2 regions of the Pantoea ananatis PA13 genome follow, and region 2 is predicted to be linked to the other one. Evidence: predicted binding sites of a transcription regulator. Region 2 holds the regulator's gene; the other holds the start of a gene.

Region 1 (12,305 bases), 510 kb from region 2:
CCATCCTGCGCTACCACGGCAGTCCCTTTTACGTGGCCCACAATGCCAGCTTTGACCGTCGGATGTTGCCGGAAATGCACGGCGAGTGGATCTGTACCATGACACTGGCTCGTCAGCTATGGCCCGGCATTAAATACGGTAATCAGGCGCTCCGGCACAGCCTCAAGCTGGATGTGACGCCGCCAGCGGATTTGCATGCTCACCGGGCGCTGTACGACTGCTACGTGACGGCCGCGCTGCTCATTCGAATTATGGATCTGTCCGGCTGGCGTGCGGACGAAATGAGTCTGCGCTCGCAGCCTGCCGCGCAGCGTGATGATGTGCTGCCGTTTGGTAAATATCGTGGTCAGGCGCTGGCCGTGGTGGCCCGAAAAGATCCGGGTTACCTGAAATGGATGCTGGATAACGTGAAAGATTTGCGCCCACCGTTACGGCAGGCGCTGCGCAAGTGCCTTAGTCAGCTTCCGTAAGCGCGGCCGGAGGCAAACTGCCCTGAGCAAGGGCGATGATGAAGGTGAGCTCCAGGGCAACGCCTTCATAGGCCTTGTAGCGCCCAGACTTACCGCCGTGCCCCGAGTCCATATCGGTGCAGAGCAGCAGCAGGTTATCATCGGTTTTATATTCACGCAGCTTAGCCACCCATTTTGCCGGTTCCCAGTATTGTACCTGTGAATCATGCAGGCCGGTTGTCACCAGCAGGTGGGGGCAGGTTTTCGCCGCAACGTTGTCATATGGGCTGTATTGCCGGATATAGCGATAGTACTCTGCGTCATTCGGATTGCCCCACTCGTCATATTCCCCGGTCGTCAATGGAATAGACTCATCAAGCATCGTGGTGAGCACATCAACAAAAGGCACCTGCGCAACCACACCGTGATAGCGCGTGGGTGCCAGATTCATGACTGCGCCCATCAGCAATCCCCCTGCACTTCCTCCCATCGCATAGAGCCGGTCCGGGTGCCCGAATCCACGCGCCACGAGCCCGTTTGTCACGTCGATAAAATCGGTGAAGCTGTTCATCTTATTGAGCAGGCGGCCACCGTCATACCACTGCTGCCCCATCTCCCCGCCGCCTCGCACATGCACCAGCGCATAGATGAACCCGCGGTCCAGCAGGCTGAGCCGACTGACGCTAAAGTCAGCGTCCATGCTACTGCCATAGGCGCCATAGCCATACACCAGCATGGGGTTCTGCCCTTTCTGAAAATGGGTGCGGTGGTACACCAGCGAGACCGGCACTTCTGTGCCGTCAGAAACGGTGATCCAATGGTGCTCGCTTTTGTACTCATCCGGATTGAAGTCTTTGACCGCACTTTGTTTTAAGATGCGACGTTCCCCCGTATCCATATCCAGTTCAAACAGCGTGGCGGGCGTGGTCATGGACGAATAGCCATAGCGCAGCTTACTGGTGCGCGGCGTAGGATTGTAAGCCAGCCAGGTAACGTAAGTGGGATCGTCAAACGCAATGCCGCTGGTTTCTCCCGTCTCCCAGTTGATTTGCCGCAGGCTGGTCAGCCCACGCTGGCGCTCCTCTACCACCAGCCAGTCACGAAAAAGCTGGAAATCCTCCATTACGATATGGTCGCGCGCGGGGATCACGGTTTGCCAGCGCGCTTCATCCAGATAATGGCTACGGTAGAGTCCGAAATTTTTACCCTCGCGATTCGAGCGGATGAAGAACGTGTGATCATAATGATCAAGACTGTATTCATGATCGCGCCGCCGGGGCAAAAAAACCTGCGGAAGGGCGTCCGGGAAATCCGCATCGATCAGCTGAATCTCGCTGCTGCTGGTGCTGTATAGCACGATCAGGATGAACTGTTTCGACGTGGTTTTATGAATGCTGAGGTGATAGGTATCGTCTTTTTCTTCGTACACGAGCCGATCGTCGTGCTGGGGCGTACCCAACTCATGCCGCCATAGCTGATAAGGCAACAGGGTTTGCGGATGTTTACGAACGTAATAGAGGGTGCGTGAATCATTCGCCCACGCAAAGCTGGACGAGGCATCGTTAAGCACTTCCGGATACCAACTCCCACTGTCCAGATTGCGAAAACGAATGCCGTACTGCCGCCGGGAAAGGAAGTCCTCTGCCACTGCCAGCACCCGGTTATCCGGGCTGATGTGCAGTGCGCCCATAGTATAAAAATCACTGTGTGATGCGCGCTGATTCGCATCCAGCAGCAGTGTCCACGGGTCGCTCTCATCGCTGTCAGCGGGCTGTCGGTAATAGGCGGCATATTCATTGCCGCTTTCATACCGGCTTTGATAGCGATAACCATTTTTCACATAGGGTACTGAGTGGTCCTGCGGCGGCAGGCGATCGATAATCTCATGCAGAATGCGATTCTGTAAGGGCTGTTGTGAGCCCATGATTTTCTGGCCGTAATTGTTCTCAGCGCGTAAATAGTCCAGCACCTCGCTGTTTTCACGCCTGTCGTCACGTAGCCAGTAATAATTGTCGATGCGCGTTTCGCCATGCAGCGATAATTCGTAAGGGATTTTTTTTGCGCTCGGTGCTTTCATGTCATCCGTCCCGCTGAATGTAATGAACACTAAGCGTGGCACTAATGTAAAGAGATGCCAAGTAAAGTGAAGGTAATGTGAGGTTGTGCAGGGCCATATCGCTGGCCCTGTGCGGGTTAGCCCGCTTTCTGCTGCAGGATATCCTGCTGAATGCCGTCACGCACATCCTGCGGGATTTTTAGCGCATCGCCCAGGGCGGAAAGATAGCTGCGCTCCATGAAGTGGTCCACATCGATGGCGGCGCAGCTCAGAAAATAGAGTTCAAGCGCCTCTTCTTCATTTTTGACGTCCGCCGCGAGCCACTCGGGGTCCAGCGGTCGCTGCATGGCCTGCTGGATGAGTTTTTCGGCATCCTGACCATAGCCAGCCTCGTGAATATTATGTTCAATCGCCGCGCGTTCCCGATCGTCAATATGGCCATCGCTTTTAGCAGCAAAAACCAGCGCGGTCACCAGCCGCTCCGCCCGCTGATCCACTGGCGTTTGCAACTCACCAAAGCCGGGATCGTTTTGATGCGTTTCGCGTACCCGCTGCTTATATTTGTTCCACAGCACGGCACCCGCCGCGGCCCCGCCGCCGATAATCAAAGCCTGACCGCCATATTTCGTTAACAACTTTCGGGATGACTTACTGGCCACCAGCATGGCTGCCAGCCCGCCTAAAGCCCCCGGCGCCAGCATATCGCTTAATCCTCCGCTGGATTTACCCTCGCTGCTTTTTTTAGCCAGTACCGATTGAATCTGTTGCAGCCAGTTATTCATCATCATCTCCCTTTACCATTCAGAAACAACATCATTACCAAAAAGATGTCAGGAAACGTCAGAGCAGGAAAAGTAGCGCAAACCCAGGCAAATAAGCTGAAGGGTGAGAACGCAAACGTTTTCGTATATACTGCGCGCGCATTTTGACTGCTTCGATTTTAGGGGAATTTATGACGACTCTTGGAACTGCGCTGCGCCCTGGTGCAACGCGCGTAATGCTGTTGGGCTCCGGTGAACTGGGGAAAGAAGTTGCGCTGGAATGTCAGCGCCTGGGTGTGGAAGTGATTGCCGTTGACCGCTACGCTGATGCACCTGCCATGCATGTTGCTCATCGCAGCCACGTGATTAATATGCTGGATGGTGACGCGCTGGCCGCGGTGATTGCGCAGGAAAAGCCTCACTTCGTCGTACCCGAAATTGAAGCTATTGCGACTGAAAAACTCCTGGAGCTGGAGCAGCAAGGCCAGCACGTCGTGCCGACCGCCCGCGCGGCGCGCCTGACCATGAACCGCGAGGGCATTCGCCGTCTGGCAGCAGAAGAGCTCGCGCTTCCCACTTCCCACTACCGTTTTGCCGACAGCAAAGATAATTTCGTGTCTGCCGCCGCCGAAATTGGTTTTCCGTGCATCGTGAAGCCAGTGATGAGCTCTTCAGGTAAAGGTCAGAGCTTTATCCGGGATGCCAGCCAGCTGGAAAAAGCCTGGGACTATGCGCAGCAGGGCGGCCGTGCGGGTGCCGGGCGCGTTATCGTGGAAGGCGTGGTGAAGTTTGATTTTGAAATCACCCTGTTAACGATCAGTGCCGTTGACGGCATTCATTTCTGTGCCCCCATTGGTCATCGCCAGGAAGACGGGGATTACCGTGAATCATGGCAACCTCAGCAAATGAGTGAGCTGGCGCTGCAGCGTGCGCAGCACATTGCGGAAACCGTGGTGAAAGCGCTGGGTGGCTATGGGCTGTTTGGCGTAGAGCTGTTTGTCTGCGGCGACGAAGTGGTGTTCAGCGAAGTCTCCCCTCGCCCGCACGATACCGGTATGGTGACGCTGATTTCACAAGATCTGTCTGAATTCGCGCTTCATGTGCGTGCGTTCCTTGGCCTGCCGATTGGCACCGTTCGCCAGTATGGTCCTTCCGCGTCAGCCGTTATCCTGCCGCAGTTGACCAGTCAGAACGTGCAGTTCGTCAATGTGGAGGCGGCATTGGGTTCAGGTTTGCAGCTGCGCCTCTTTGGCAAACCTGAAATCGACGGTCAGCGCCGTTTAGGTGTTGCCCTGGCCTGTGCGGATACAACTGAAGAAGCCGTTGCGCGTGCCGTTGCCAGCGCGGCGGCTGTCAGCGTTCAGGGATAGTGCCATTGCGGTGAGTCAGTGACTCACCGCTCGCGTTTGACTTCCCGCCGGAGATTACTCCGCGCCAGCGACAGCGTCGCGCGCCAGTTGCGTGATTCGCTGCCAGTCGCCCACTTCCAGTGCATCGTTTGGCACCAGCCAGGAACCGCCGATACAGAGCACGCTTTTGAGAGCCAGATAGTCGCGGTAATTTGCCGGTGAGATACCGCCCGTAGGGCAGAAGCGTACCTGAGGGAAAGGCCCGCCGATGGCCTGCAACGCTTTTACTCCACCGTTCGCTTCCGCAGGGAAAAACTTGAATTCCCGCAAACCATAGTCCATGCCGGTCATCAATTCTGACACCGTGCTAATGCCGGGAATCAGCGGAATCGGGCCTTCAACGGCGGCCTTAAGCAGAGACTCGGTAATCCCCGGGCTAATGACGAACTGGGCACCCGCCTGCGTGACTTCCTGCAGCTGTTGGGTGTTAAGCACGGTGCCGGCTCCCACAATGGCGTCAGGTACGTTTTTAATGATGGCGCGCAGGGCATCCATCGCCACAGGGGTGCGCAACGTGACCTCCAGTACCTTGACGCCACCGGCGACCAGGGCCTGAGCCATGGGAACGGCATGTTCCAGCTTGTTAACCACAATCACCGGTACGACCGGTCCGGTTTTCAGAATCTGTTCGGCACTCGTTTTCCAGTTTTTCATCACGTCCCCTGATGGATAACATTGGGAGCAGCACGGCGAGGACATCGCCAGGTCAGCCCGGTTAACAGCGCTACTACCATACAGGATCCGCCGTTTGCCCGTCTATGACCGGGAAAGATTTTTAAAACGGCAGTTCATTTTTGAGAGTTGGTGCAAAAAAAAGCCCGCTCGCGGCGGGCTGGGTGGTTATTCAAATTCGTTCCAGGAGCGGCCATCACGCGTAATCATTGCCACAGAGGCCACCGGCCCCCATGTTCCCGCCTGATAAGGCTTGGATGAGTCGCCGTCGGCTGCCCAGGCATCGATGATGGAATCTACATAGGTCCATGCCGCTTCCACTTCATCGCGACGCACAAACAGCGCCTGAATACCGCGCATGGATTCCAGCAATAAGCGCTCATAGGCATCGGCCAGATGAGACTGATTGAAGGTTTCTGAGTAGCTCAGATCCAGCTTGGTGGTTTGCAGTTTGTGTTTGTGATCAAGACCCGGCACTTTGTTCAGGATCTCAATATCCACGCCTTCATCAGGCTGCAGACGAATAGTGAGTTTGTTCTGCGGCAACTGGGAGTAGGAATCCTTAAACAGGTTCATCTCCGGGTTTTTGAAATACACCACGACTTCTGAGCATTTGGTCGGAAGACGTTTACCGGTACGCAGGTAGAACGGCACGCCTGCCCAACGCCAGTTATCGATGTCCACGCGAATAGCCACAAAGGTTTCGGTGGCGCTGGTCTTATTGGCCCCCTCTTCTTCCAGATAGCCAGGCACTTTCTTGCCCTGAACGAAGCCAGAGGTGTACTGACCACGTACCGTTTTCTCGCGGACGTTGGTTTGATCGATAGGACGCAGCGAGCGCAGTACTTTCACTTTTTCATCACGAATACTGTCGGCGCTGAGATCGGAAGGCGGTGACATGGCGATCATCGTCAGAACCTGTAACAGATGGTTCTGAATCATATCGCGCATCTGGCCCGCTTTATCAAAGTAGCCCCAGCGTCCTTCAATACCCACTTCTTCCGCCACGGTAATCTGCACGTGATCGATCGTGCGGTTATCCCAGTTATTAACAAAAATGGCATTAGCAAAGCGCAGCGCTAACAGGTTAAGAACCGTTTCTTTGCCCAGATAGTGGTCAATACGGAAAACCTGACTCTCATCAAAGTACTCACCCACGCTGTCGTTAATTTCTTTTGAGGTTTCCAGCGAGGTACCGAGCGGTTTTTCCATGACAACACGCGCGGGTTTAGCGTTCAGCTTTGCCGTGCCCAGTCCCTGACAGATCGCACCGAAGGTGCTGGGCGGCATGGCAAAATAGTTAATGGTGGTACGGCTTTTCTGGTCCAGCATCTTACCCAAGCGTGGGAAGTGCGACGTATCGTTTACATCAAGGTTACAGAAATCGAGACGGTTGCTGAGCTTGTCCCAGAGTGCTTCATCGATCTTTTCCTTCATGAAGGTTTCTAACGCCTCACGCACCACTTTGGTGTATTCGGCTTTATCCCACTCGGCACGGCCCACGCCGATGATGCGGGTTTCTTCATGAATCTGGCCCGCTTTCTCTAACTGATACAGCGAGGGCAACAGTTTACGACGGGCGAGATCGCCTTTGGCGCCGAAAATTACCAGATCGCATGCCTGGGCTATTTGTGTTACCGCCATTTTCCTCTCCTCGTTGCAGGATTGTCCCGGTGGCGTTGCGTCCTGAGCACCGGGTCCAAGTTGTCATTTTCTTTCAGCACAATGTACTTTTTTCCCCAGGCCAGGTAAACCAGCCTGCGGCGTCACGACGCTAACTCTGCACCCAATTAGCGTCTGGGGTATGTTGACACGTGCGCTTTCAGTTATTTTTCTGTGTCAAATATTGTCTGGCTAAAATCCAGTACGGGCCTGATTATCGCAAAAAAAAGGGCCGCAGACTTATCAGACCTTGCGCCCACCTCGGTCAGGCGGGGTATATTCTCCGTTAATTTCCTGTAACAACAGTAATTATTCATATTAACAGATATTCCACGCTTATCAGGTCAGGACTATGTTGGATAAAATTCGGGTGCAGATGAGTGCGCTCAGTAAGTCAGAGCGTAAAGTGGCACAACATATCCTTGCTTCTCCGGAGCAGGCGATACATTCCAGTATTGCTACGCTGGCACGGGCGGCGGAAGTGAGTGAGCCCACCGTCAACCGGTTTTGCCGCCATCTTGGCACGGCGGGTTTTCCCGACTTCAAGCTTCAACTTGCTCAGGCGCTGGTCAAGTCCCCTAACTGGCTCAGTCGGGACGTGCAGGAAGATGACAGCGTTGAGCGTTACAGTGAGAAAATATTCGATTCTGCCCTGGCCGGGCTTCAGCGGGTGCGGGAGCATCTCGATCTTGCCGCGCTGCAGCAGGCCGTGAGCTATCTGACGCATACCGATAAAATCACTTTTTTTGGTTTAGGTGCCTCCGCTGTGGTGGCACACGACGCCTTCAACAAGTTTTTACGCTTCAACCTGCCGGTTATCTGGTCAGATGATGTGGTGATGCAGCGAATGAGCTGTATCAACAGCCGCGACAACGAGGTGTTTGTTTTGATCTCTCATACCGGCCGTACCCGCAACATGGTTGAGCTAGCGCAGATGGCAAAGGCCAACGGCTCGACCGTTATCGCCATTACCTCAGCCGGATCGCCACTTGCCCATGAAGCCTCGCTGGCGCTGCTCGTCGATGTGCCCGAGGATACCGATATCTATCTGCCGATGGTGTCCAGGCTGGCTCAACTCACCGTGATCGACCTGCTGGCGACCGGTTTTACCCTGGAACGGGGGCCCGCTTTCAGGCAGAACCTGAAGCGGGTAAAAGAGGCGCTAAAGTCATCTCGTTACGACAAACCCGCCATTGCCGATAACGATAGCGTCTGATCTCTGCGCCCTGGGTTCATTTTCCCGATACCGCGTAAAAGCGATCGGAAAAGTGACATCATATGCGCCTGGTCAATTAAGCTTTCGCTAATGCCGTGAGGGGGATGACTTCCTTGATGAGTCTCAGTATTGTATCTAACAAAATCGCCCTTTCTCGACAGGGTTATGGCGCAGTGCCACAGTTCTGACACACTCGAATGTATAATAATACCTCTGTGTGGTAAGCAGTATCTGATGGGCTAACACCTTAAAATGTAACGATTCAGCTCAGTTCCAAACTCCAAAGGAATCCCTATGTCTCGACGTTTCAGAAGAACCAAAATCGTAACTACCCTCGGCCCAGCCACTGACCGCGACAACAACCTCGAAAAAATCATTGCAGCTGGCGCCAACGTCGTGCGTCTTAACTTTTCTCACGGCACGGCTGAAGATCATCAGTTGCGTGCTGATAAAGTCCGTCAGATTGCCGCAAAACTGGGTCGTCATGTTGCCATTCTGGGCGATTTGCAAGGCCCTAAGATCCGTGTCTCGACCTTCAAAGAAGGCAAAGTGTTCCTGAACGTCGGCGATCGTTTCCTGCTGGACGCGGCGATGGGTAAAGGCGAAGGCGACAAAGAACGCGTGGGCATCGACTATAAAGGTCTGCCTGAAGACGTGATGCCTGGCGATATTCTGTTGCTGGATGATGGTCGCGTACAGTTAAAGGTGCTGGAAGTTCAGGGCGTAAAAGTCTTTACTGAAGTTACGGTAGGCGGCCCGCTCTCCAACAATAAAGGGATCAACAAACTGGGCGGCGGGTTATCAGCCGAAGCCCTGACCGAAAAAGACAAAGCAGACATCATCACCGCAGCCAAAATCAATGTGGATTACCTGGCCGTTTCTTTCCCGCGCTGTGGTGAAGACATGCACTATGCGCGCCGTCTGGCGCGCGACGCAGGCTGTGATGCGCTGATGGTGGCGAAGGTAGAACGTGCTGAAGCCGTTGCCTCGCAGGAGGCGATGGACGACATCATTCTGGCCTCAGACGTGGTCATGGTGGCCCGTGGCGATCTTGGCGTTGAAATCGGCGATCCGGAACTGGTGGGTATTCAGAAGGCGCTTATCCGCCGCGCCCGTCAGCTTAACCGTACCATCATCACGGCAACCCAGATGATGGAATCCATGATTACCAATCCAATGCCCACCCGCGCTGAAGTCATGGACGTTGCCAACGCCGTGCTGGACGGCACCGATGCCGTGATGCTCTCTGCTGAAACCGCCGCAGGCCAGTACCCGGCTGAAACGGTCGCGGCGATGGCAAAAGTGTGTCTGGGTGCAGAAAAAATCCCCAGCGTGAACGTCTCTAAACACCGCCTTGACGTGCAGTTTGACAACATCGAAGAAGCCATCGCGATGTCAGCCATGTACACGGCCAACCATCTGCAGGGGGTGACCGCCATTATTACGATGACGGAATCAGGCCGTACGCCGTTGATGACCTCGCGCATCACCTCTGGCCTGCCGATTTTTGCCATGTCGCGCCACGAGCGCACGCTGAACATTACGGCGCTGTTCCGTGGCGTAACGCCGGTTTTCTTTGACAGCAATAATGAGGGCGTAGCAAACGCGCACGACGCGGTTAATCTGCTGCGTGATAAAGGCTTTCTGCTGTCGGGTGACCTTGTCGTGGTCACCCAGGGTGACGTGATGGGCGCAACCGGAACAACCAACACAGGTCGTGTGCTGCGCGTCGATTAATTCCGCCTTTTTCCCATCACCTGTATTACCATTGGAAACGCGACTGCCCTGCAGTCGCGTTTTTGTTTTTCCACAAGGAGGCCAGATGGCCCGTTATCAACCCATCAGCCAGCTTACGGGGCGCATAATGCTGTTCCCACTGGCTATGGTGCTCTACGAGTTTGCAACCTATATTGCGCACGACATGATCCAACCCGGCATGTTACTGGTCACCGCCGAATTCAACGTTGGCGCAGAATGGGTATCAACCTCTCTGACGGCCTACTTACTGGGCGGCGTCGTGCTCCAGTGGTTACTCGGCCCGCTGTCGGATAAATATGGCCGCAGGCCCGTGTTGCTATTCGGCATTCTCTTTTTTGCGTCCGCCTGCATTCTCACAACCTGGGTAAGTGATATTCAGCAGTTTGTCAGCCTGCGTTTTGTGCAGGGCATCAGTCTGTGCTTCATCGGCGCGGTGGGCTATGCCGCCATTCAGGAAGCGTTTGAAGAAGCCTTAGCGGTGCGGATTATGGCGCTCATGGCGAATGTGGCCCTGCTCGCCCCGCTCGCCGGACCCCTGGCGGGTGCAGCCTGGCTAACCGTAGGCAGCTGGCGCAGTATGTTTTGGCTATTTGCCGCCTGCAGCGCCGTGGCTTTTCTCGTTTTATGGCGGGTGATGCCTGAAACCGCAGGCGATCGCACTCAGTCTGTTGCGCTGCCCGTGCTCGCACGTAATTACGGCCGTCTTTTGAAAGATCGCCAGGTGATGTATGGCTCCTTTGCTATCGGGCTGGTATTCATTCCCATTCTGACCTGGGTTGCCTTGTCACCCGTGATTTTAATGCGCGATGAGGGCCTTTCCCGCATGCAGTATGCCCTGCTCCAGCTTCCGGTTTTTCTGGCGATGATTGCGGGCAATGTGACGCTGAGTAAGGTGGTAGGCCGCATGCCGATAGAGCAGCCAGTAAAGTTTGCGGCATGGCCGATACTGCTGGGCCTGAGCCTTGCCCTGTCAGCTACCCTGATTGACGCGCACAGCTATCTCTTTATCACGGCGGGACTAAGTTTGTATGCCTTTGGCGGCGGCATGGTCAATGCAGGACTTTATCGTCTGACACTGTATGCCAGTGATGAAGGAAAAGGCAGCGTGGCGGCCATGCTGGGCATGGTCAGTATTCTGACCCTGGCTATCGGCATTGAGTTAGCGAAGCACTTCTATTTCAACGGCGGGGTCATCTGGTTTAGCCTGATCAACTTTATCAGCGGCGTGATGTGGTTTGGGCTGGTGCTGATGTTCCTGCGTGAACGTAAACGTCACGCCAAAGTAACGCCTCTCTGAAGCTTTCAGGCCGCAATGCGGCCTGATGATTATTTACGTGGATAAAGCTCGTCGCGCGAGTAAGGTTCGATATCACCTTCTTTGCGAGTTTTCAGCAGCTTGAGTATCCAGGTATATTGTTCCGGATGCGGACGCACAAACACCTCCACCTCCTCATTCATCCTGCGCGCCAGTTGGCGGTCATCCGCGTCAAGTAAGTCGTCCATGGGAGGGCGAACATAAATTTCCAGTTTGTGACTTTCACCGTTATAGACCGGAAACAGTGGTACAACGCGGGCACGGCAGACTTTCATTAGTCGCCCCACCGCGGGCAAAGTGGCTTTATAGGTCGCAAAGAAATCGACAAACTCGCTGTGCTCCGGACCGTGATCCTGGTCAGGCAGATAATAGCCCCAGTAGCCCTGACGAACCGAACTGATAAACGGCTTGATGCCATCATTGCGCGCATGCATACGGCCACCAAAGCGGCGACGGACACGGTTCCAGACATAGTCCACCAGCGGATCGCTCTGATTGTGGAACATGGCTGCCATCTTTTGGCCCTCTGAGGCCAGCAGCATAGCAGGAATATCGACAGCCCAGCCATGCGGTACCAGAAAAATAACGTTCTGCTTTTCGGCCTGCAACTGGTCAATAATTTCCCGACCGTGCCACTCAACGCGCTGACGAATTTGTGCCGGATCGCGCATCCCCAACTCAGCCATCATGGCCATCGCCTGTGGCGCAGTGGCAAACATCTGATCAACGATCGCATCGCGTTGAGATTCGCTTAATTCAGGCAGGCAATAATAGAGATTAATCAGCGCACGACGACGCGCGCCTTTCGCCAGCTTTCCGGCCATTTTGCCCAGCCGCCCCAGAAGCGGATCGCGCACGGTGGCAGGCATCAGGGCGATGCCTGCCAGTGCACCAATACCCAACCAACTGCCCCAGTATTTAGGCTTTAAAAAAGATCGTTCAAAAACGGGAATAAATTCGCTGTTATTTTTTTTACGGGTTTCCATGCACTCGCCTCAATCAATGAC
Region 2 (12,305 bases):
ATCCACACCAGAAGCCGGCTGGCCCCATGCGCGGCACCACCCAGTCGGTCAGTGCCAGGATGTAACCAGAAGGTAAACCCAGCAACCAGTAAGCGATAAAGGTAATGAAGAAAATCGATCGCGTATCTTTATAACCGCGCAAAATTCCGCTGCCGATCACCTGAATAGAATCCGAAATCTGGTAAATCGCAGCCAGCATCATCAGTTGCGCAGCCAGCGTGACCACCGCGGGATTGTCGTTATAAAGCTGGGCAATTTGATGGCGAAAGGTAACGGTAAAAATGGCCGTAATCACCGCCATGCTGACGCCAACGCCCTGCGCGGTCCATGCGGCGACCCGCGCCTGCTCTGTCGAGCCCTGACCCAGCCGATAGCCAACGCGAATGGTGGCGGCAACGCCCAACGACAGCGGCAGGACAAACATCAGCGAACTGAAGTTCAGGGCAATCTGGTGCCCGGCGACGTTAACAATCCCCAACGGCGAGACTAACAGGGCCACCACGGCAAACAGGGTCACTTCAAAAAACAGCGCCAGCGCGACCGGCAAACCCAACCCTGTGAGACGTTGCAGGATAACGCGTGAAGGCGCTGACCAGCGGCTCTCGACGCGAATGTCTCGCATACTGCGCATCCGTCGTACCCAAAAACGCATGCAGAAGAACATGGCCCAGTACACCGAGGCCGTCGCCACGCCACAGCCTACGCCGCCCAGCGCCGGCATGCCGAAATGGCCGTAGATAAAGATGTAGTTCAGCGGGATATTGAGCATCAGCCCAAGAAAACCCAGCACCATCGCGGGCTTGGTTTTGGATAGCCCCTCGCACTGGTTACGCATAACCTGAAAAAACAGGTAGCCTGGCGCGCCAAACAGCAGGGCATGCAGATAGCCCTCGGCCTTTTCTGCCAGCAGCGGATCGATATCATGCATCGAGCGGATAACATACCCGGCATTCCACAGCACCAGCATGATGAGCAGAGAAAGGAAAAACGCCAGCCAAAAGCCCTGACGAAGTTGTTCAGCGATTCGCTCACGGCGACCTGAACCATTAAGTTGCGCAATGGTGGGCGTCAATGCCAGTAAAACACCATGACCAAACAGGATGGCGGGAAGCCAAATGGACGTGCCAACAGCAACGGCGGCCATATCCGTGGCGCTGACGGCGCCGGCCATAATGGTATCTACAAATCCCATCGCGGTTTGCGCCACCTGAGCCAGGATAACGGGGATCGCGAGGGCCAGCAATTGACGCGCTTCTGTTAAATACTTCTGCACGTAAACACCTGACTTATCTGATTAATAAAGAAATGAGGACTGCTTCAGACGAAGCAGGGCTTAGTGTAACTGGCGCGACCGATTTCTCCAATCTTTGTCACGCAATGCGTTTTGGACTTGTGCCGCCTGTCTCTCAGGCTGTTGAAACCTAACACTTAAGCATGGCTGTGTTAAACTGGCACAAATTTCGTAGAGGCAAAGACTATGTTTACCGGTATTGTGCAGGGCACCGCAGAAATCGTGTCCATTGAAGATAAAGGTCTGTTTCGCACCCATGTGGCCAGGCTTCCTGCTGACCTGTTGCCGGGTTTAGCGCTGGGCGCATCGGTTGCCCATAACGGTTGCTGCCTGACCGTCACCGAAATCAACGGCGATCTGGTGAGTTTTGACCTGATAAAAGAAACTCTGCGCGTGACCAATCTTGGTGATCTCAAGCAGGGCGATGTGGTGAATATCGAGCGGGCGGCAAAATTCAGCGATGAAATTGGCGGCCACCTGATGTCCGGCCACATCATGACCACGGCTGAAATCTGCAAAATTGTCCGCTCTGAAAACAACCGCGAAGTCTGGTTTAAAATTCAGGATCCTTTGCAGATGAAATATATCCTGCACAAAGGATTTGTGGGCATCGACGGTATCAGCCTGACCGTAGGCGACGTGACCAAAACAAAATTCTGCGTTTATCTTATCCCCGAGACGCTGGAGCGAACCACTCTCGGCGCCAAAACCTTCGGCGACAGAGTTAACATCGAAATCGATCCCCATACTCAGGCTATTGTGGACACGGTGGAGCGCGTCCTCGCCCAGCGTGAAGATGCCGCGCTCAGGGCACTGGCAGAGCAGGCCGATCAGCCCGAAACGGATAGGGATGAATAGCGGGAAATAACGCCAGCCGTGACCAAAGCGTTGCCCACAGGCCAGCAGGTTGCCGTGTCGCCCGCCGTTTTCCGGGACGACTGACGGCTGTGCATTGTCAACCGCCCGGGCGAAGACGCCCGGCGCGAATGTGCTGCAGCCCTGGACTGCGGTTTAAGATCGCCATTTTCCCGTCTGCGAAGGTGGGGGCAGGCAGATAACGCGGCAACCGGGGTTACCGGCTGCCGTCCGCGTTCGGTCCGGACAGTATTGACCTTGCCACGGCGCGTTGCGCAATCATCGCGCCACCCGCAATCCACCCTCAACGCCACGGCTGAAGACAATCTGCCAGAGCTGAATCTCACGGGCGCGAAACGCGCCGGCGCAGGCGTTCAGGTAGTAGGAGAACATGCGTCGGAAACGTTCTTCATAACGTCCGGCCAGGTCAGGCCAGGCACGCTGGAAACGCTCATGCCAGGCCATCAGCGTGGTGTCGTAGTCAGCGCCGAAGTTGTGCCAGTCTTCCATAATGAAATGCGGTTCGCTGACGTCGGCAATATGGCGTAAAGAAGGCAGGCAGCCATTCGGGAAAATATACTTGCCGATCCACGGATCGACGTGCATATCCGTTTTGAGCGCGCCAATGGTATGCAGCAGAAAAATCCCGTCCGGCTTGAGGTTGCGATTGACCGTGGCAAAGTAGGTTGGGTAGTTTTTCGGCCCCACGTGTTCGAACATCCCCACCGAGACGATGCGGTCAAACTGTTGATTCAGATCGCGATAATCCTGAAGCAGGATAGTGACATCCAGCCCTTCGCAGCGTTGCTGCGCCAGCTTTTGTTGTTCTGCAGAGATCGTCACGCCCTGTACGCTGACGCCATAGTTTCTTGCTGCATAAGCCGCCAGACCGCCCCAGCCACAGCCAATATCCAGCAAGGTCATACCGGGTTTCAGTTGCAGCTTGCGACAGATCATGTCCAGTTTGGCTTCCTGTGCCGCCTCAAGCGTCGTGGCGTCTTTCCAGTAGCCGCAGGAGTATTGCATGTAAGGATCGAGCATCAGGGTAAAAAGGTCATTACCCAGATCATAGTGCGCTTTGCCGACTTGCCAGGCCCGTTTTTTCGACTGCAGGTTAACCAGGCGCGCCAGCGCAATGCGCACGATATCCTGCACGTGATGAGGAAGCTGCTCATCAAGCTTATGTTTCAACGCCCGATGAAAAAACATATCCAGCCGCTCGCACTCCCACCAGCCGTCCATATAACTTTCGCCCAGCCCCAGGGAGCCCTTTTGCAGGACGCGTTTAAAAAAGTCGGGATGTTTAACCTGAATGTCCCATGGGCGGGAACCGTTGATTTCGATGTCTGCTTTTTGCAATAACTCATGAACGATACGGTACCAATGGTTTCGTTCGATATTCACTTCTGCTACACATGTTGAACTCATAGCCACTCCATCACCAGAACTGTCAGAACCTGAGAAAGAGCAGGAGCCGTTACTCAGGATTATGAGAAAAGTCACAGATGACGCCTTGCGCCAGACAACCTTAAGCGTACAGAGAAAGGGTGCAATGCAGGGGCCAGCAGAGTGCATTTGCCCACAAAGACACCTTCACAGCGATGAGGCTGCGTGAAACATTGTTATTATGATGGTACGGCGAATCAGGGCCCGGCACAGGAGGCGCTGGCGGGCCCGTCACGTGTTGATCACTCAGACGACAAAAGTCGTTGCCTCAGTGATTATCCTGGCAGGGATGTGCCGTTGAGGCAATATCAGTTTGTGCGCCGGTGCGGCGCTGCATCTGATAGCCTGCCAGCGCCAGTACAATCGTCACCGCCATGATGAGCGTTGTGGTGAACAGCGCCTGGGTCAGGCCCGCCGAGACGGCCAGGCTGGCGACAAAGCACAGGCCCAGCTGCAGCGTGTTCTGCAGGGCGGCGGCTCTGCCGGTCGCATGGGGGAAGGGCAGAAGTGCACTGGATACGACGATGGGATAAATCGCCCCGTTCGCCAGCGCCATGCCGCAAAACGGCACCAGCAAAGCGGTGAGTGAAACCGAGCCTGACAGGGCGACGGCAAACAGGGCCAGTACGCTAAGGCTATAGACGATGAGCAGCCATGGCAGCAACTGCGCCCCTTTGAAACGGTTAAGGAGCGCACGGCAGCCAAAACCGCCGACTAAGAAAGCAATGGTCTGCGGAATATAGCTTAAGCCGATATCAGCAGGCGACAGGCCAATCGCTGCCAGAATAAACGGTGATCCGGTCAACCAGGCAAAAAAGCTGGCCGAGCAGGCAGAATACATCAGGACGTTACCGCTGTAGACGCGTGAACGCAGCAGCGTCATAAAACCGGGCTGTGACGGGGCCGGGCGGCGCGCTGTTTGTACCGATGGCAGGCGCAGCGTAATCAGGATCAGGGCCGCGGCAATCGCGGTCAGAACGACAAAAATTGAGCGCCAGTGAAAATGGCTAATCAGCCAGGCACCCAGCAGCGGGGCCAGCGCAGGAGACAGCGCGACCAGCGGCATAATAGTGGCAAAGACTTTATTCGCGCGCGACTGAGGATAGCGATCGACCACCAGGGCCTGCCAGCTCACGGCAGCCGCGCACACGCCGATGGCCTGAATGAAGCGCAGCACCAGCATCAGTACCACGTCGTCCACCCACAGCATCCCCGCACAACCCAGCGCAAACAGGCTCAGTCCTGCCAGCAATACCGGTTTGCGGCCAATACGATCTGACAGCGGTCCCCATACCAGCTGACCACAGGCAAAACCCGCCAGGAACAGGCTCATACTGGCGCTGATCATCCCGGCGGAGGTGTTAAAACTTTGCTGCATGGCCCCGAAGGCGGGCAGGTACATATCGGTGGCCAGAAAGCCCAGCATACTAAGCACGGCAAGATAGGGAATGAATCCTTTAGAAGCTGACATCTGATTCTCATTTTTTGCAGGATAAACGCGGGGCAGTGTAAAAGCTGTACTTCATACTGTGAAACGGTAAAATTTGCCTGTTGCTGTTAAAAAATTTAAAGGCAGGATATGTGGTCTGAATATGCGCTTGAAGTGGTTGATGCGGTCGCGCGTGGCGGCAGTTTCAGTGCTGCGGCCCAGGAGTTGCACCGTGTGCCTTCTGCCATCAGCTATACCGTTCGCCAGCTTGAAACCTGGCTGGCGGTACCGCTGTTTGAACGGCAGCACCGGGAGGTCGTTTTGACACCTGCGGGCGAACATTTTGTGCGAGAAGGCCGCAGCGTCATCAAAAAAATGGATGCCACGCGCCGTCAGTGCCAGCAACTGGCCAACGGCTGGCGAGGGCAAATCGCGATTGCGGTGGACTGCATTGTGAAACCGCACCGAACCCGTCAGTTCGTCAGGGATTTCTATCGCCACTTTCCGGATATGGAGCTCCACATCAGTTATGAAGTGTTTAACGGCGTATGGGATGCGCTGGCTGACGGAAGAGTCGAGGTCGCAATAGGCGCGACTCAGGCGATTCCGGTGGGCGGGCGGTTTGCTTTCCGCGATATGGGAACTCTGAACTGGCGCTGCATCGTCGCGCGGGAACATCCGTTAACCCAGGTCGCCCGGCTAGATGATGAGGCGTTGCGCAACTGGCCTTCGCTGGTGCTGGAAGACACCTCGCGTGCGTTACCGCGTCGTATGACCTGGGCTCTGGATAATCAACGCCGACTGGTGGTGCCTGAATGGCAGACCGGGCTGGACTGCGTCCGGGCCGGGCTGTGCGTCGCAATGGTGCCGGGGCACTTAGCCCGCCCGCTACTGGACAGCGGCGAAGTGACCGAACTTAACTTGCCCCAGCCTTTTCCAGAAAGTCCCTGCTGCGTCAGTTGGGCGGAAGATCGCGCATCACCGGCATTGGGCTGGTTGCTCAATTACCTGGGTGATGCGCAAACGCTCAATCAGGAGTGGTTGAGCGAGGATTAACGACGGTAGTCGCGATAGGGACCGTAGCCTACAGAGCGTCGCTCAATCAGTGTCGGATGCACTTCGATGGTTTGCGACTCTTCACGCTTGCTGGTAATGCGGTCCAGCAACATTTCCAGAGCCTTCTCCCCGAGTTGCGCTTTTGGCTGGTGCACGGTAGTGAGTGCAGGCGTGAAATAGCGTGCGTTGCGCACATTATCGTAGCCAATCACCGAAATATCCTGCGGGACGCGCAGGCCCATTTCATCGGCGGCACAGATAGCGCCCATGGCCATAATATCGCCACCGCAGAACACCGCGCTTGGGCGCTGCTTCTGCGACAGAATTTGCTGCATAGCCTGATACCCGGATTCAGGCTCGAAATCGCCCTGCACAATCCACTCTGAACGCGGCTGAATACCGGCTTCTTCCAGCGCCTTGAGGAAACCGGCATGACGGCCACCACCGGTGTTACGTTCCATTTGCCCTGGAATGGCGCCAATATCGCGATGCCCGCGTTCGATGAGGTAGCGGCCGGCCAGATAACCGCCCTGAAACGCATTATCCAGCACCGTGTCAGTAAAATCGGCACGGGATTCGCCCCAGTCCATGACCACCATGGGAATATTGCGGTTGGCTTCCAGCATTTGCAGCAAATCATCCGGGTACTCAGAACACATGACCAGCAGCCCATCGACGCGCTTCTGCGCCATCATCGAGAGGTAGGCACGCTGTTTTTGCAGGTCGTTATGCGCGTTGCCTAAAATCAGGGTGTAGCCTTTATCAAAGCAGTGATTCTCCACGGCTTCAATAATTTCAGCGAAATAGGGCGCCTCGCTGGAGGTGGCCAAAAGGCCCAGCGTTTTGGTGTGATTCACCTTCAGGCTGCGTGCTACGGCGCTGGGTGAATAATGTAATTCCCGAATCGCTTCCCAGACCGCTTCGCGGGTATCTTCTGCGACAAAGCGCGTCTTATTGATGACGTGAGAAACGGTTGTGGTAGAGACGCCTGCACGTTTCGCCACATCTTTAATTGTTGCCATGAAAATCGAACTCCCGGGCTTATCTAACCTGTTGATAAGCATGTTGTTAAACGTTTGCGTCAGCGGACGGTTATTTCTGCAAAAAAATCGTTTTTCTGACCGGTTATGGGGCATCGGGGCAGGAAATAACGGTTGAAAAGGGTGCTGACGCAACCGATGTTGCGCGCTGTTGCGCAACAAAGAGGGGATTCTAACAAGGCTGCACGGATAAAACGAGATTTTTACCCACGCGTGTGGGAAAATGCTTAACCCCTACTAAAATTGTGCCTAAGGAGTTGTGATGAGTACCGATCTGAAACTGTCATTGATGACCACGGCGGCTGCACTGTTGATGATTATTGCGTTCAGCTTTACCGCCATTCTGAACTAATAAAAAAGCCGGGAAGGTTTCCCTGTCCCGGCTGCGTTCCGTCGGTATGACGGAGGAGTGACGTTTAGCGAACGGTTTTTGGCGTCATGACGCGACGCGCACCAATATAGTGGCGCTGCCAGTAATCTTCGCTTAACGCACTGATTTGAATGTCCTTTCCGGTACGCGGTGACTGAATAAATTTACCGTTACCCAGGTAAACACCCACGTGGTCGGCCGTGCCACGTCCGTTGATGCGGAAAAACACCAGATCGCCTTTCTCCAGCGCTTCCCGATTCACCGGCGCGGCATCCCGCAGGTGATACATTTCATTTGCAGTACGCGGAATTTTAAATTTCACCACATCTTTGTAGGCGTACCACACCAGGCCGCTGCAGTCGAAACCGGTATGCGGCGATTTTCCGCCCCACTGGTAGCGCTTGCCCAGCTGTCCCATCAGTTTCGCCATCGCCGTTTCACGTGCTTTTTGATAGCGCTGACGGTGTGCGTTGCTCATTTTGATGGTGCCGGTATCCTTGCTGTCCGCTTTCGCCACCTTCACCGCGCGTTGATGACCATAGCGTTTCTTGCTGGTGGCGTTGGCGGCCACTTTTTTGGTGAGCTTCTTGTGTGAATCAGTCGCTTTGGTCAGGGTTTTGTGAGAGGCAACCGCGTGAGAGGGATTTTTACTGGTTTTAAGCGTTTTGCTGGATTTCTGCTCTGCGGAGGAACGGCTTTTTTTCGCCGAAGCTTTAACCGTGCGTCGCTTGCGCCGCTCATCTTCGCGCGCACTTTTTTTCTCTACCTTATGCAAGCTGGCCTTAACCGGCGCCTGCGGTGATGCAGAGGCGACATTAAAGAACAGTTGCGCAAAAGCCAGAATAAGAAGCGTAATAATTGAACGCATAGTCCGTTTACTGGTTAAGCTGTCAGGTTCAACAGATATCTGACAAGGTTAAGAAAAATCTGATCAACGATCAGCGCCGAAGACATTCTAGTCCAGTTTTTTTTAAAACAGTAAGTCCTTTTTTTATTAATTAATAACTTGGGTAAAAAGCAGGCATAAATAAGTAATTTCAGCAGGTTAACTCAGCAAAATTATTGCAAATTATTAATGCATTCACCTTTTGGGTCCCGATGAGCGGGTGGATAGCGCGCAAGCGGACTTAACAAACATGGCGGTTTGCCCTAACGGGAAGAAAATCTCATTTTCAGTCCTGAAGGGAAGTCGCTACAATAAAGAAACACGAAGTGACGAATTAAGGAAGGCAATAATGAGTACTGTAGAAAAAATTCAGCGCCAGATCGCAGAAAACCCGATCCTGCTGTACATGAAAGGTTCGCCGAAACTGCCAAGCTGCGGTTTCTCTGCCCAGGCGGTTCAGGCGCTGTCTGCCTGTGGTGAGCGCTTCGCTTACGTGGATATTCTGCAGAACCCGGATATTCGCGCAGAGCTGCCAAAGTATGCTAACTGGCCAACCTTCCCTCAGCTGTGGGTCGATGGCGAACTGGTTGGCGGCTGCGACATTATTGTTGAGATGTTCCAGCGTGGCGAATTACAACCGCTGGTCAAAGAAACCGCAGAGAAGTTTAAAGAAGCGGAATAATAAAAAAGGCCGACATCGTCGGCCTTTTCTTCGTTTAACGGGCGTTTACTCCGCCGCGCCCTGATATTCTGTTGCCTCTTCCGCTAGAGCCAGCGGCCAGCCTCCCAGACGTTTCCAGCGATTGACCAGTTCGCAGAACAGCGTGGCCGTTTGCTGCGTGTCATACAGCGCAGAGTGCGCCTGACTGCTGTCAAATTCCATCCCTGCCGCTTTGCAGGCTTTGGCCAGTACCGTCTGACCCAGCACTAACCCGCTCAGGGCGGCCGTGTCGAAAGTGGCAAAAGGATGAAACGGATTCCGTTTCAGGCTGGCGCGTTCGGCGGCGGCATTCATAAAATTAAGATCGAAGGTCGCATTATGCGCCACCATGATCGCGCGATTGCACCCGGTATCTTTAATGCCTTTGCGCACCAGTTTAAAAATGGCATGCAAGGCTTCGTATTCGCTCACCGCGCCCCGTAACGGATTGCTGGGATCGATGCCGGTAAAGGCAAGGGCTTCCGGATGCAGCAGAGCGCCGACAAAAGGTTCAACATGAAAATGCAGTGTCTGGTCGTGATGAAGCCAACCCTCGTCATCCATTTTCAGCGTAATGGCCGCGACTTCCAGCAGCGCATCGGTTTGCGCATTGAAGCCCGCCGTTTCCACATCGATAACCACGGGATAGAAACCACGAAAGCGTTGATTGAGTGCGTTGGGGGAAGACGATTCAGACATCAGGATCTCATTGCAGAAAAAGGGCAGCGCGTAGTATGCCAAAAAAGCGCCCCGTCTGCAGCAGGTACAGGTAAGGGAAGCGAGAATCAGCCCGCGTTGCGCGGGCTGATGTTCACGGCTTAGCTGCCGAGGCCGTGTCCGGCATGTTTATTTTCGATCAGTTCGATTTTATAACCGTCTGGATCTTCAACAAAGGCAATGATCGTGGTGCCACCTTTGACCGGGCCGGCTTCACGCGTCACGTTACCGCCGTCGTTACGGATGCGCTCGCAGGTTGCGGCAACATCATCAACGCCCAACGCGATGTGACCATAAGCGTTACCGAGATCGTAGCTGTCAACGCCCCAGTTGTAGGTCAGCTCAATAACGGCACCTTCGCTCTCTTCGGTGTAGCCCACAAACGCCAGGGTATATTTATATTCAGCGTTTTCGCTTTGGCGAAGCAGGCGCATGCCCAGCACGCGAGTGTAAAAATCAATGGAGCGTTGCAAATCGCCAACGCGCAGCATGGTATGAAGTAAACGCATAGCTTCCTCTTTTGAAAAACGTCATCCCCGGATGACACAAACACTCAGTATAGCGACGATAATCGCCAAAGAATAACCGCAGCCGTGAAAGACTCACGGCTGCCTGCGTTTTACAGTGCAGGATAGTCAGTATAGCCTTCAGCGCCGCCACCGTAGAAGGATTCGGGACGCTGTGGATTCAGTGGTGCATCTTGTTGTAAACGCTGGGCCAGATCCGGGTTAGCGATGTAATCCCGACCAAAGGCAACGGCATCGATCAAGCCGCGGCTGATAAGATCATCCGCTTTCTCAACGGTGTAAGCGCCAGCGCCAATAATTACGCCCGGGAAGGTATCACGGACTTTCTGACGGAAGGCGTCGCTGTAAGGTGTACCGCCTGCCCAGTCAGGTTCTGACATATGCAGATAGGCAATCTTGCGTTTCGCCAGTTCAGCGATGTACCACAGTGCATCTTCTTCTTCGTTCGGGCCATTATCCAGGTTCTGGAAGCTGCCGACAGGAGAGACACGGATACCAACACGATCCGCTGACCAGTTGGCAATCGCGGCATCGACCACTTCAAGCGCAAAACGTCCGCGTTTCTCAACGCTGCCGCCGTACTCATCGGTACGCTGATTCGAGGACGGTGACAGGAACTGGTGCATCAGATAGCCGTGAGCGGAGTGCAGTTCCAGCATGTCGAAGTCTGCTTCCCGCGCATTGGCAGCGGCCTGACCAAAATCGGCAACGATTTGCTGAATTTCACTGATGCTCAGTTCGCGCGGCACTGAGGTATCTTCGCGATACACGCTGCCGTCTTCGGCACGCAGGGAAGTGCGTGTGCCTGCAGGTATCGCCGAAGGCGCAACCGGCGCTTTACCTTCCGGCTGGACGCTGTTATGTGAAATACGGCCGGTGTGCCACAGCTGTACGGCACTGTGTCCGCCTGCCTGGTGGATACCTTCGTTAATATTTTTCCACGCGGCGATTTGCGGCTGGGTGTGTAAACCCGGCGCACCCGCATAACCTTTGGCCTGGAAAGAAATCTGGGTAGCTTCGGTAATAATCAGGCCCGCCCCCGCGCGCTGACGATAGTATTCGGCCATCAACGGCGTCGGGATATCGCCTGGCTCAATGCTACGCAAGCGCGTCAGCGGGGCCATAAAGACACGATTAGGCACGGTAATTGCGCCAACTTTTAGCGGACGAAACAGCTGAGTACTCGCCATAACAACTCCTTTTAAGTAGACCGGTCGTCTACAAATTGTGGTTTTTTTAAACCAGTGGCGCTTTCAGCCACTGTTCGATGGTAATAAACGCCAGCCGCAGGGGCTGTGCCTTACGGGAAAGCTTGCTTTGCAAACTGGCACCGAGCCACAAGACATAGAGTAGCTCTGCCAGCTGTTCAGGCGGATGCGGCAATATCAGTCCTTCTTCCTGCTGTGCCGTCGTTAAGGCGCGGCTATAAGCCGCGATAACATGACTGGCACCGTGCTGCAGGGCACCGCGCATGGGTTCAGACAGGTCACAAACTTCAGCCGACAGTTTCACACTCAGACAACCGACGATGTGCCCCTGTTGTTCAAACACCGCAAGCGCATGTCTGAAATGGTCTAACAATCGTTCTCTCACCGTGCCCGCTGGCTGAGACAACTGTTGCTCTACCTCATGCAGGTAGCGGACAAAGTAGCGCTCAAGCAGGGCAACGCCAAACGCTTCTTTTGACGGGAAATAGTGATAAAACGACCCTTTCGGAATGGCCGCCTGTGTCAGCAGCTGACTCAGCCCCATGGCGGTAAATCCGCGCTGCAGGCAAAGCTTCTCGCCCGTTATCAGCAGGTGTTCACGTGTTTCATGACGTTGTGGCATCTTGTTCATGGGGTTTATCCTGGTAGACCAATCGGTCTAATGCAAATTTTAATCGCGGGACAGGCACAGAGTGTTAAATCATCACGTATTGAAAGTGAATAAATTGTTCGTGTTGTGATTATTTCTTGCACAATCGCACCAGTCTGTCTTCAATAGAG

Evidence for each region. The regulator PurR, encoded in region 2, represses purine synthesis genes. The targets are predictions, from matches to a motif close to CANGCAAACGTTTGCNTG.
Region 1: purT (formate-dependent phosphoribosylglycinamide formyltransferase) is a predicted target of PurR. The motif match lies at 3,396-3,413, and genes of this name have one in related genera.

What each region holds. Positions count from the first base shown of each region.
Region 1 is NC_017554.1:2,062,821-2,075,125, reverse strand. It holds gene exoX (exodeoxyribonuclease X) at 1-470, shown strand, start outside; gene PAGR_RS09790 (prolyl oligopeptidase family serine peptidase) at 454-2,526, opposite strand; gene PAGR_RS09785 (tellurite resistance TerB family protein) at 2,643-3,287, opposite strand; gene purT (formate-dependent phosphoribosylglycinamide formyltransferase) at 3,458-4,636, shown strand; gene PAGR_RS09775 (bifunctional 4-hydroxy-2-oxoglutarate aldolase/2-dehydro-3-deoxy-phosphogluconate aldolase) at 4,691-5,329, opposite strand; gene zwf (glucose-6-phosphate dehydrogenase) at 5,516-6,991, opposite strand; gene PAGR_RS09765 (MurR/RpiR family transcriptional regulator) at 7,362-8,225, shown strand; gene pyk (pyruvate kinase) at 8,520-9,962, shown strand; gene PAGR_RS09755 (MFS transporter) at 10,048-11,280, shown strand; gene lpxM (lauroyl-Kdo(2)-lipid IV(A) myristoyltransferase) at 11,310-12,284, opposite strand.
Region 2 is NC_017554.1:2,574,288-2,586,592, reverse strand. It holds gene PAGR_RS12175 (MATE family efflux transporter) at 1-1,273, opposite strand, end outside; gene PAGR_RS12170 (riboflavin synthase) at 1,478-2,149, shown strand; gene cfa (cyclopropane fatty acyl phospholipid synthase) at 2,426-3,574, opposite strand; gene punC (purine nucleoside transporter PunC) at 3,861-5,063, opposite strand; gene punR (DNA-binding transcriptional activator PunR) at 5,172-6,077, shown strand; gene purR (HTH-type transcriptional repressor PurR) at 6,074-7,099, opposite strand; gene cydH (cytochrome bd-I oxidase subunit CydH) at 7,380-7,469, shown strand; gene PAGR_RS12145 (C40 family peptidase) at 7,534-8,355, opposite strand; gene PAGR_RS12140 (Grx4 family monothiol glutaredoxin) at 8,720-9,055, shown strand; gene rnt (ribonuclease T) at 9,101-9,772, opposite strand; gene gloA (lactoylglutathione lyase) at 9,892-10,299, opposite strand; gene PAGR_RS12125 (alkene reductase) at 10,410-11,507, opposite strand; gene PAGR_RS12120 (TetR/AcrR family transcriptional regulator) at 11,554-12,156, opposite strand.